4 regions of the Rhizobium binxianense genome follow, and region 1 is predicted to be linked to each of the others. Evidence: predicted binding sites of a transcription regulator. Region 1 holds the regulator's gene; each other region holds the start of a gene.
What was found. The regulator LexA, encoded in region 1, represses DNA repair genes until DNA is damaged. The targets are predictions, from matches to a motif close to TGTTCNNNNTGTGTTCNG.

Region 1 (3,114 bases):
GGCGGCAGAGAAAGGCTGGAATCTGCAGCACATCGATCACCTCTGCCACTTCGGCGCATTGCTCGGCGGTATGGACATCGGTCAGGACGGGAAAGCCGAATTCCTTCTTCAGGTCGGCAAAGACCTCCATACCCTTTTCAATCCCGATGCCGCGTTCGGCCGAAAGCGAAGTGCGGTTCGCCTTGTCGAACGAGCTCTTATAGACGAGGCCGATGCCGAGCTTTTCGCAAAGCTCCTTCAGCGTGCCGGCGACCATGAAGGCGTGGTCGCGGCTCTCCATCTGGCAGGGGCCGGCAATCAGCGACAGGCGGCCGGCATTTGAAAAGGTGACCTGGCCCTGGCCTTCGCCGATCTTGACTTCGGAATTCGTATCGGTGCTCATCGTGTTTCCTCGAAGGCGAAGAGCGTGCCCTGCCCGGGCGCGGGCTTCACCAGAATGCGATTGTTCTTGCGCGTATACGTCACTCCGTTAGCAGCCAAATGCGCTTCTGTCACGGCAAGATCGGCGACAGCAAAGAGGATTGCCCGGCCGCGCAGGCCGCGGTCGGCGGATGAGACGGCGATCTCGAAATAGGCCTCCAGCCCTTCCGGCGTCATCAGGCTGATTCTCGCATTCGACGCGGCGATATTGACGCCGAAACCGGTTTTCTCGATTGCCGGCTGCGCCGCGACGAGGCTGACGAAGGCGCCGAATGCGGCGGCATCAGGCGCGCAAAGCGCAACCTCGGTTATGCCGATGACGCCATTGGCATGTTTCTCCAGCGCACCACGGTCAGCCGGGAGCGGGTTGATGCGCTGACAGGTGAAGAGGAAGAAATCAGGCGCCCGCAGATCGCTGGCGAAAGCCAATTTGAAGCTGCCGACGCTCTCGGAACCATCCGGCATCATCATCGGCCGGCTGAACTCCAGCATCTCGCCGGCGCTCGATCCCTTGCTGGCGAAATTCTTATGATCACGGGCAGAATCTTCGGTGGCGAAGACGATTGCCGAAAGCCCCTCCTCGCCGCAGCGGAAACGGAAAGCCTGGTTGCGGGCGGTGAAGACATTGCCTTGCCGCGCCGACGTCTCGCTCTCGGCGATGCTCGCAACCCCGAGCGGCTCCAGATAGGTCTTGTCGGCAAAAAAGACGCAGGCATTTTCCGTTCCGAAGGGATGGCGCGCCTCGGCGGCAACGGTAAAGCCGAGCTTGCCGAGCCTTTCGCGCGCCAGATCGATATTGACGACGGGCAGCACGACGTGATCCAGCGGATGCGGTTTGGCGGAATGCGCGTTCATGATATCCCCTCTCGTGGCAAAGCAGAGATGTGTGAGAGTGCCACCCAAGGCAAGACTTGTCCGCCAATCCGGCGAACGAAAATAAAAATCTCAACGAGTTGGCGGCAAGTTTTACGGAAATTTAGCCACTTGCGGAACACATATGGAACATATAGTGTCTGTTCTGGATTTGTTTCAATCAGGGGTCTGACGTCGATGCTCACGCGCAAACAACAGGAGCTTCTCCTTTTCATTCATGAGCGCATGAAGGAGTCCGGCGTTCCGCCGTCTTTCGACGAAATGAAGGATGCCCTCGATCTTGCCTCGAAGTCCGGCATTCATCGCCTGATTACAGCGCTCGAAGAACGCGGCTTCATTCGCCGCCTACCGAACCGGGCCCGGGCACTCGAGGTCATCAAGCTTCCGGAGGCCTACAGCCCCAGCATCCAGCCACGGCGGGGCTTTTCGCCGAGCGTCATCGAAGGCAGCCTCGGCAAGCCCCAGCCGGTCGCCGCTCCCGCTCCTGCCAAACCTGTCGCCGATAACGGCAACTCGGTCTCCGTGCCTGTTATGGGCCGGATCGCCGCCGGCGTGCCGATCTCGGCGATCCAGAACAATACCCACGACATCGTCGTTCCCGCCGACATGCTCGGCTCCGGTGAACATTATGCGCTCGAGGTCAAGGGCGATTCGATGATCGATGCCGGCATCTTCGACGGCGACACCGTGATCATCCGCAACGGCAGCACCGCAAGTCCCGGCGACATCGTCGTTGCCCTCGTCGATGACGAGGAAGCGACGCTGAAGCGCTTCCGCCGCAAAGGCGCCTCGATCGCGCTGGAGGCCGCCAACCCGGCATACGAGACCCGGATCTTCGGGCCGGACCGCGTCAAGGTACAGGGCAAGCTCGTCGGCCTCATTCGCCGCTATCACTGACACCAGACAGGCCGGATTCGGCAAAACTGTTGCTGCGCCAGTCATAGGCGCGATGGCGCATCCATGGCCGCGACAGGGTCTCGAATGCGCTCACGACCTCCAGGCCGGCATCGGTGAAGCGCAACTCCACGGAGCCTGTCCTGCGCAGCGTCTCGCCGGTAAAGAGCGTCCCACCAGAGCGGCAGCTGTTGAAACGCAGGCGGACCGATGTCACGACGATATCGGCCGCATCGCAGGCCGGACCGAGATAGGCGGCATTGTCGATGACGGTGACGATATGGCCATTGCCGAGCCTTGATGTGCACCAGGCCTTCTTGACGCAGGAAAAACGGTTTGCGTCGCCGCCCGCGGCCGCCGCCTGCATCGCCGTCCTCGCTTCGTTCTGCTGATCGCGGGAGAGCCTGACGCGGCGGTCTTCTCCTTCCGGCGGGATAGCGGGACCATCCAGCATCTTCGGCGCTGCATGCGTCGGCAGGACCAGCGCTCGCTGCCACTGGTCGAAGATGAAATCCGGCGGGTTTTCACGGTTGGAAGCGATCGCCGCGACCGCGACGACCGCAACCAGACTACCATCCTCCGAAATCACCAGGTCCGGCGGCCGGGGAACCGGCAGAAGCAGCAGGATAAGAGTCGCGACTGATATGATCGATGTGCCGACATGGCGCAGCCGGGTGCGCAGCAGCGTCAGCAGCAGAAAGCCTGCCACGGCAACAGCGAAATACCAGGCGGGCAAGCGGCCGATGCCGATATCACCGCCCCAGCCGGACACCGTCTTGGCGACCGCAATCACCAGATCGAGGCCGAATCCGACCACCTCCCAGAGGGGAGCGTCCAGACCGAAAGGCATGAGCAACATCGCCAGCAGCCCGGCCGGCATGACGATGAAGGAAATGATCGGCATCGTCGCGAGGTTTGCCGGCAGGC
Region 2 (3,114 bases), 110 kb from region 1:
TCTCACGCGATTTGGCTTCACCTGCCGGTCATCAATTCCGCGTGCGATGCCGTGGAAATAGGGCCCAGACTTGCCAAAGTGTTCAATCAGGAAGTCGAGGCTGCGTTCTTTGAGGTCGGCTCCGGTCTCGATGCCGAGCCGATGCATCTTTTCCGCAGTGGCCGGGCCGACACCGTGGAATTTCTTGACGGGAAGGCCCTCCACGAACGAGGGGCCGTTCTTCGGTGTGATCACAGCTTGTCCATTTGGCTTGTTGAGATCGCTCGCCATTTTCGCCAGGAATTTGTTGTAGGAGATTCCAGCTGATGCGTTCAGTCCCGTCGTCGCTTTGATCTTGGCGCGTATCTCGGCAGCAATTTCCGTTGCGACGTCCATTCCTTTGAGATTCTCGGTGACGTCGAGATAGGCCTCGTCGAGCGATAGTGGCTCGATCATCGGCGTGTACTCGGCAAATATCTCCCGGATTTGCAGCGAAACGGCCTTGTACACATCGAAGCGCGGCTTAACGAAGATCAGGTCGGGACATTTGCGTTTGGCCGTGACCGACGGCATTGCGGAATGGACGCCAAATTTGCGAGCCTCGTAGCTTGCCGCAGCAACGACGCCACGGGCCTCCGAGCCGCCGACAGCGACTGGCTTGCCGCGAAGATCGGGGTTATCGCGTTGCTCGACGGAGGCGTAAAAGGCATCCATGTCGACATGAATGACCTTGCGTTGCCGACCGGCGTTGTTGGGTTTCACGACGTCCATGGCGTTAAGCGGTGTCCTGGTTATCGGAAAGCCCCTCATCTGTACCGTCTTCTTCCTCGCCGGGGGGAAAGAGCAACATCTCCTGCTGATATTCAAGCTCGGCGATCTGGTCGAACAACATCTGCTCGTAGTTTGAAAGGATGCTGCCGAGATGCGCCAGAGAGTCGATGGGCAGCTCTCCGCCGTGGTCTGTCACCACGGTGATCGTTCCTGCATAGACGACATCTATGTAGGCTTGGACCGTCTGAAGTTCATTCCTTGCGAACTCGATTTTTGATCGAATCGCCGCAATACGCAGCTCGTCGGAGGTCGTGCCAAAGGGCGTTTCCACCAGCTTCTGCAGGTTTTCGTCGAAAGAGACTACATTCTCTGACATCCGATTTTCTCCTGTTGTTCAAGCCCGGCGTCGACAAGACAAGGGAACCAGGCTCCGCATCGGTCCACGCCGTCTTTACCGTTCATATTGCCGCAACCGAGCGCGAGCCTGCGGCGAAGCTGTCCGAAGGTGAGACTTGCGCGATAGAGTTTGACCAGCTTCTTTCGATCCAGTTCGCCAGAGCGGTCATAGGTTCTGCACTCGACAGTGATGACAGGCGCTCGGAATCGCGGAGCGTGGTCAGATCGTCATAGGTATATTTTCTCATCGATGACATTTAGCACCCGGGAACGGTTTTCAATTAGGCGATTGAATCCATTTGAATTTCGGCTTCAACTGCATCTGGCCAGGTTGCAGTTCGTCGAACACTCGCCAGCATATGCACATTGACTCATATCTCTCGAAGGAACAAATAGAGAACATACTCGCTTCTGAGTGAGATGAAAACCCGATTTTGATGAAAGCCACGAATGGCGAAGGCGAGCGCAAATCCTATTATCTCCGGCCTTCGAGAGCGCATCCAGCATCTCGAAGGCGTGGTGGCTCGCCCTAAAATGGTCCTGCCATTTGGTGTTTCCGAGATAGATGAGCGGCTTCCCGGTGGCGGGTTGGCCTACGGGGCGTTGCACGAATTCGCCGGGGGCGGGGCGGGTGCAATTGATGGGGCCGCAGCAGCGCTTTTTGTTGCAGGTGTCGCGGCCCGCACCAAGGGCAAGGTGGTTTGGTGTCTCGCCCGACCCGACCTCTTCGCCCCGGCGCTGGCCCAGGTCGGTCTCCATCCTGATCGGGTCATCTATGTCGAGGCGATCAAAGAGGAGTTCGTCCTGGAAAGCTTCGAGGAAGCCCTTCGTTTCGGTGGCCTTGGAGCGGTCGTCGGGGAGTTGGTGCGGTTGCCGATGGTTGCCTCGCGCCGTCTACAGCTGGCTGCCGAAAGCTCCGGCACCATCGGCTTGATCGTCCGACGATGGCGGCGGCAAACCGAGGCCGGGGACTTCGGTCATCCGACAGCTGCGACGACACGATGGCGGATATCCGCCCTGCCGTCCGAACAGCTTCCCGTGCCAGGCGTCGGCCGAGCAAGGTGGCTGGCGGAACTGATCAGGGTCAAGGCAGCAGAGAGTGCCGATTTCGTAATAGGTGCATGTGATGGCCAGGGTCGTATCAGTATTTCTTCCGACGCTGCCGACGGATCGGATCAGACGCGCCGAGCCGTCCATACCGGCTGAGACGCCGCTCGTTGTTGTCGCCAGGAGCGGCTCGAAACGCTGGCTGTCAGCCGTCGACGTAAACGCCGACAAGGTCGGCCTGCGTGTTGGCATGGCCGCTGCGAAAGCACAGGCATTGGTCCAGGGTCTCCACATGGTCGATGCCGATCCCGCCGCCGATCTTGCTGCGCTCCAACGCCTGACGCTCTGGGCGCTGTCTCAGTATTCGCCGGTTGTTGCCATGGACCCGCCGGATGGCATCGTGATGGACACGGAAGGAGCCGATCATCTCCAGGGCGGTGAAGAGCTGATGCTGTCCGGTCTCGTGAATCGGTTTCGCGCACGCGGGTTACCTGCCCGCGCCGTCGTAGCAGATACCTGGGGAGCCGCCTTCGGTCTGGCGCGATCCATGACGGCGGAAACGATGGTCGTTCCCTCAGGGAAAACGGCCGATGCGGTTGCGCGACTGCCCATTTCGTCGCTGCGGCTGAGCCCCGAGACGATTGTGAGCCTGCGCACGCTTGGCTTCCAGACGGTGAGGGAACTGGCTGCGACGCCCCGTGCACCGCTTACGCTGCGCTTCGGTCCAGAGATCGGTCGTCGTCTCGATCAGATGTTCTGCCGGGTCGCCGAGCCTATTGATCCGATCCGCTGTCCGGAGATCATTGAGGTCCATCGAGCCTTCGCCGAGCCGATTGGCGCAGCCGAGACCATCGCAAAATACATCTCGCAGCTCGTGGCGAAGCTCTGTCTTGAACTACAGGCGAAGGCGCTGGGCGTCCG
Region 3 (3,114 bases), 120 kb from region 1:
TTCTGCTTGCGGCGCTCATGGGGAACCGGCACGCCGAGTTCACCCGAGAGATATTTGCCGGTCAGCGACTGCGGATTGTCCATGATATCCTGCGGCGTACCATGGGCGATGACCTGGCCGCCGTGAATGCCGGCGGCCGGGCCGATATCGACCACGTCGTCGGCCGTCATGATCGCGTCCTCGTCATGTTCGACGACGATGACCGTGTTGCCGATGTCGCGCAGGTGTTTCAGCGTGTCGAGCAGCCGGGCATTGTCGCGCTGATGCAGGCCGATCGACGGTTCGTCGAGCACATAGAGCACGCCCGTCAGCCCCGAACCGATCTGCGAGGCAAGCCGGATGCGCTGGCTTTCGCCGCCCGACAGCGTGCCGGAATTGCGCGACAGGCTGAGATATTCCAGGCCGACATCGTTGAGGAAGCGCAGTCGGTCGCGGATTTCCTTGAGGATGCGCACCGCAATCTCGTTCTGCTTGGCGTTGAAGCTGGCCGGCAGCGTCTCGAACCAGTCGCGGGCGACGCGGATCGACATGCCGGTGACTTCACCGATATGCAGCGTGTCGATCTTCACCGCCAAGGCCTCCGGCTTCAGGCGGAAGCCGTTGCAGGAAGGGCAGGGAGCGGCCGACATGAAGCGCTCGATATCCTCACGCGCCCAGGCGGAATCCGTCTCCTTCCAGCGGCGCTCGAGATTGGTGATGATGCCCTCGAAATTCTTCTGCGTCGTATAGGAGCGGGCGCCGTCGGCGTAATGGAATTCGATCTTGTCGTCGGTGCCGTTGAGGATGACGTCCTTGGCCTCGTCGGACAGATCATTCCAGCGGGTGCCGAGCTTGAAGCCGTAATGTTTGCCGAGCGCTTCCAGCGTCTGATTGTAATAGGGCGAGGTCGACTTCGCCCAGGGCGCGATCGCCCCGTCGCGCAGCGTCCGCTCGGGCTCGGGCACGATCAAATCCGGATCGATCTTCTGCTGGGCGCCGAGGCCGTCGCAGGTCGGGCAGGCGCCGAAGGGATTGTTGAAGGAAAACAGCCGCGGCTCGATCTCGGGTATGGTGAAGCCGGAAACCGGGCAGGCGAATTTCTCCGAAAACAGCACCCGCTCATGCGTCTCGTTCAGCGACTTGTTGGCCGACCCGCCGGCCGACGTCTCTTCGGGCGGCAGCGGCTTGTCGGCGAATTCGGCGATCGCCAGCCCGTCGGCGAGCTTCAGGCAGGTCTCCAGGCTGTCCGCCAGGCGGGCCGAGACATCCGGGCGCACGACGATGCGGTCGACCACCACGTCGATGTCGTGCTTGTATTTCTTGTCGAGCACCGGCGCCTCGGCGATCTCGTAGAACTGACCGTCGACCTTGACGCGCTGGAAGCCCTTCTTCATCAGCTCGGCGAGTTCCTTCTTGTATTCGCCCTTACGGCCGCGCACGAGCGGCGCAAGAATATAAAGACGGGTGCCTTCGCCGAAATCGAGGACGCGGTCGACCATCTGGCTGACCGTCTGGCTCTCGATCGGCAGGCCGGTCGCCGGCGAATAGGGAACGCCGACGCGGGCAAAGAGCAGGCGCATATAGTCGTAGATCTCGGTGACGGTACCGACCGTCGAGCGCGGATTGCGCGAGGTGGTCTTCTGCTCGATCGAGATCGCGGGCGACAGTCCATCGATCTGGTCGACATCGGGCTTCTGCATCATTTCGAGGAACTGCCGGGCATAGGCCGACAGGCTCTCGACATAACGGCGCTGGCCCTCGGCATAGATGGTGTCGAAGGCAAGCGAGGATTTGCCGGAACCCGAAAGCCCGGTCATGACGATCAGCTTGTTGCGCGGCAGATCGAGATCGATGCCTTTGAGATTATGCTCGCGCGCGCCGCGGATGGAGATCGTCTTCAGTTCGCTCATCGTCTCAGCTTTGGTCCTTTGGGATAACAGCCCTTATTTAGTGATGCCGACCGGCGAGTCGAGGCTGAATGTCGGCAACACTGAAGGTTTTCGATTCTGTTGACAGGATCATAGGGATAAACTAGAACAAAGAAAGAACAAAATTCCTGATGGATGCATGCGGCTTTCTGATGGATAAACATGTGGATTAAATGCCGCCCATGCGCATCGGCGGTCCGTGATGGTTTAAGGTGCGCCGATCGATTGAAACGCCGCCGGGCAGGGCGGCAGGCAGGGTGAGAAGCATGGCTGGTAGCGTGAACAAGGTAATTCTGGTTGGAAACGTGGGTGCAGACCCCGAAATCCGCCGTACTCAGGATGGCCGGCCGATCGCCAATCTTCGTATCGCGACCTCGGAGACCTGGCGCGACCGAAATTCCGGCGAGCGTCGTGAAAAGACCGAATGGCACACTGTCGTCGTCTTCAACGAGGGCCTCTGCAAGGTCGTCGAGCAATATGTGAAGAAGGGCGCCAAGCTCTATATCGAAGGCCAGCTGCAGACCCGCAAGTGGCAAGACCAGCAGGGCCAGGACCGCTATTCGACGGAAGTGGTGCTGCAGGGCTTCAGCTCGACGCTGACCATGCTCGACGGCCGCGGCGATGGCGGCGGGGCGAGCGGCGGCCGTGGCGGCAGCAGCAACAATGATTATGGCGACGACTACGGCGCCCCGGCACCCTCTTCATCGCCGAGCCGTGGCGGTGGCGGCGGCAACTTCTCGCGCGATCTCGACGACGACATCCCGTTCTGATCAACCGCTTTTTCTAGCTTGAAAGACCTGAGAGCATGATGCCGTTGACGGCATCATGCTTTTTTGATCTCGCGGCTGATGCCGCCATTTTCAGTGCGGCGTCGCGCTGATGAGATTGAGCGCCGCTTTCGCGCCGTCGACGACGAATTGCACCGCAAGGGCGGCGAGGATGACGCCGAGGAGGCGTGTCAGGATCGCCCGGCCGGTGACGCCGAGGAAACGGTCGAGCCTGTCGGCGATCAGCAGCATCAGCAGTGTCAGCAACAGATTGGCGGCGATGACGGCGATCAGCTGCGCTTTTCCGACGGAGGTCGCCAGCGTCCCGGCCAGCAGGATCGTCGCCGAGATCGCACCCGGACCGGCAATCAGCGGCAATGCGAGGGGAAAGACGGCGATATTTTCGATATGATCCTTGGTGACAGCCGCCTCGGTGGCCT
Region 4 (3,114 bases), 2.2 Mb from region 1:
GTAGCCGCGGCGTTCGACCGAATGGCCGATGAGAGCGCCGGTCAAACCGCCGGCAACGGCGCCGACGGCGGCACCACCCCAGCTGTTGGTGACGACACCGCCGATGACCGCACCGGTGCCGGCGCCGATGGCCGTACCTTGTTCGGTCGCTGTGCAGGATGCCAGGGCGCCGACGAGGGCACCAATAAGAACAATCTTCTTCATCATGTCGTAACTCCCCAGGTTATTGGCCTTTAGATGCGGCCCATTAGTACAAGGATAATGATAATTACGAGAACTAGCCCCAAACCGCCGGAAGGTCCATAGCCCCAGCCACGGCTATAACCCCAATTCGGCAGGGCTCCGATCAAGAGCAGAATGAGGATAACAAGTAGTATGGTGCCAAGCATGGTGTGTTTCCTTCATTTCATCCGCAATTTGGATGGACTGGAAACACGCATTGGCGATTTTTGTTCCCGGTTACATGGCGGAAATGTGACGAGATTTGATTCGCGCTTTAAGTTCGGTCATCCCCCAAAATTATCAGTATGGTTAAAAAGGTCTTTAAATACAATATGTTGCGGTGAACAAAGAGGGAAAGTCGCGATGTCGCCGATTCGTCAGCGATTCGTTCCGTATTTGATCGGCGCGCCAATCCTGCCGCCTTGTCCTAACGCCGTCTGAATCCGGCTTCCAAAAGATTAATGGGCTTGCGAGAAGGCGAGGCGAAGCGATCAGCCGCCCGTCCGCATCTAGCGCACCGAACTGATAACGCCACCAGATATGGGCGTGAACGAAAGGCGAAAATAGCGGAGTCAGCGATTCGTCTCCGATTCGTTCCGGCTTTGGTCGAGAGGTTAATTTCCGGGCGGATTTTCGCCTGCTGAAGTCCGCGCTGAAATCGCCGATTACGACCGCGAACATGCGAAGAGGAGAGAGTCCCGCGATTCAGCATCTAGTGGGAAAAAGTGATTCAAAATCAATACTTAGCCGTGAACAAAAGCTGAATCGCCGGGAGTCAGCGATTCGTCGCTGATTCGTTCTCAGGCTGTTCCGAATCGCATATTCGAATGTTCCGCGAGACTCGCAAAGGTCGTATTCGTCGCTGCATTTTGAAATCTGCCCTTGCGTTTGCGGCGGCAGCTGTCCATGTGTTCTCTGGCTTCCATCGAGAAGCCGAGATTTTTCTGGGGTGCCCGCCTCATTTGCATGGACCGATGATTCTGACTTCGCAGCCGATGATTCTGAGTGGACGCGGTGTGACCGCGGTGCTCGGGCCGACCAATACCGGCAAGACCCATTATGCTATCGAGCGCATGGTCGCGCACGGGACCGGCGTGATCGGCCTGCCGCTCAGGCTGCTGGCGCGCGAGGTCTATACGCGGGTGGTGGAGAAGGTCGGGGCGCAGAATGTGGCGCTGGTCACCGGTGAGGAAAAGATTTCGCCGCCGAATGCGCGTTTTTCGGTCTGCACCGTCGAGGCGATGCCGCGCGAGACCAAGGCCGCCTTCGTCGCGATCGACGAGGTGCAGCTCGCCGGCGATCTTGAGCGCGGCCATATCTTCACCGACCGCATCCTGCATCTTCGCGGCCGCGAGGAAACGCTGCTGCTCGGCGCGGCGACGATGCAGCCGATCCTGCAGCAGCTCCTGCCCGGCATCACGATCGTCGAGCGGCCGCGGCTTTCGCATCTGTTTTATGCCGGGCAGAAGAAGATCACCCGGCTGCCGCAGCGCTCGGCCATTGTCGCCTTCTCGGCCGACGAGGTCTATGCCATCGCCGAGCTCATCCGCCGGCAGCGCGGCGGCGCGGCGGTCGTGCTCGGGGCGCTGAGCCCACGCACCCGCAACTCGCAGGTGGCGCTTTATCAGGCGGGCGATGTCGAATATCTGGTGGCGACCGATGCGATCGGCATGGGCCTCAACCTCGATGTCGATCACGTCGCCTTCGCCCAGGACCGGAAATTCGACGGTTACCAGTTCCGCAATCTCAATCCGGGCGAACTCGGCCAGATTGCCGGGCGCGCCGGTCGGCACGTGCGCGACGGGACCTTCGGCGTCACCGGACAGGTCTCGCCCTTCGACGAGGAGCTGGTGCAGCGCATCGAGGGGCACGAATTCGACAACGTCAAGGTTTTGCAGTGGCGCACGACCGAGATGGACTTCTCCTCGATTCAATCCTTGCGGACAAGCCTCGAGGCAGGGCCGCGCGTACCGGGTCTGACGCGGGCGCTGCCTGCGGTCGACCAGCAGGCGCTGGAGCAGCTGTCGCGCTATCCCGAGATCATCGGTCTTGCCGACAGGCCGGCCCGCGTCGAAAAACTCTGGGAGGCTTGCGCGCTTCCCGACTATCGGCGTATCACCCCGGCACAACATGCCGATCTTATCTCCACCCTCTTTTCCGATCTCGTCCGCTATGGCACGGTGAACGAGCAGTTTCTCGCGGAGCAGGTCCATCGCTCCGATCGGACAGATGGGGAAATTGACACGCTTTCGGCGCGAATCGCGCAGATAAGGACCTGGACCTACGTTTCGAATCGGCCTGGTTGGCTTGCCGATCCGACACATTGGCAGGAAAAGACGCGGGAAATCGAAGATCGATTGTCCGATGCGTTACATGAGAGGTTGACGAAACGCTTTGTTGATCGCAGGACATCTGTGCTCATGAAGCGCCTGAGAGAGAATGCGATGCTGGAAGCTGAAATCAGTGTGAATGGCGATGTCTTCGTTGAAGGACATCATGTAGGGCAATTGAGCGGATTCCGTTTCACGCCGGTGGCGGGAACGGACGGACCGGATGCCAAGGCGGTTCAGGCTGCGTCGCAGAAAGCGCTCGCGCTCGAATTCGAGGCCCGTGCGGCGCGAATTCACGCCGCCGGCAACAGCGACCTGGCGATCGGGGCGGACGGGTTGATTCGTTGGATCGGCGACCCGGTGGCGCGGCTTTCGGGCAGTGATCACATCATGCGTCCGCGCGTGATCTTGCTCGCCGACGAGCAGTTGACGGGCAATGCCCGCGATCATGTCGCCGCCCGCATCGAGCGCTTCGTCAATCATCATATCAGCACGGTGCTGAAGCCGCTCGACGATCTGTCGCGCGCCGAAGACCTGCAGGGTCTCGCCAAGGGGCTGGCCT

Region 2: PO860_RS07860 (ImuA family protein) is a predicted target of LexA. The motif match lies at 1,531-1,548, and genes of this name have one in related genera.
Region 3: uvrA (excinuclease ABC subunit UvrA) is a predicted target of LexA. The motif match lies at 2,012-2,029, and genes of this name have one in related genera.
Region 4: PO860_RS19700 (helicase-related protein) is a predicted target of LexA. The motif match lies at 1,018-1,035, and genes of this name have one in related genera.

Annotation. Positions count from the first base shown of each region.
Region 1 is NZ_CP118713.1:1,674,339-1,677,452, reverse strand. Features, by position in the region: gene kdsA (3-deoxy-8-phosphooctulonate synthase) at 1-382, opposite strand, end outside; gene PO860_RS08365 (VOC family protein) at 379-1,275, opposite strand; gene lexA (transcriptional repressor LexA) at 1,471-2,190, shown strand; gene PO860_RS08355 (ComEC/Rec2 family competence protein) at 2,171-3,114, opposite strand, start outside.
Region 2 is NZ_CP118713.1:1,567,344-1,570,457, forward strand. Features, by position in the region: gene dinB (DNA polymerase IV) at 1-750, opposite strand, end outside; gene PO860_RS07855 (hypothetical protein) at 755-1,126, opposite strand; gene PO860_RS07860 (ImuA family protein) at 1,597-2,352, shown strand; gene PO860_RS07865 (Y-family DNA polymerase) at 2,273-3,114, shown strand, end outside.
Region 3 is NZ_CP118713.1:1,797,528-1,800,641, forward strand. Features, by position in the region: gene uvrA (excinuclease ABC subunit UvrA) at 1-1,889, opposite strand, end outside; gene PO860_RS08980 (single-stranded DNA-binding protein) at 2,174-2,677, shown strand; gene PO860_RS08985 (MarC family protein) at 2,768-3,114, opposite strand, start outside.
Region 4 is NZ_CP118713.1:4,022,474-4,025,587, reverse strand. Features, by position in the region: gene PO860_RS19710 (YMGG-like glycine zipper-containing protein) at 1-207, opposite strand, end outside; gene PO860_RS19705 (DUF3309 family protein) at 234-389, opposite strand; gene PO860_RS19700 (helicase-related protein) at 1,197-3,114, shown strand, end outside.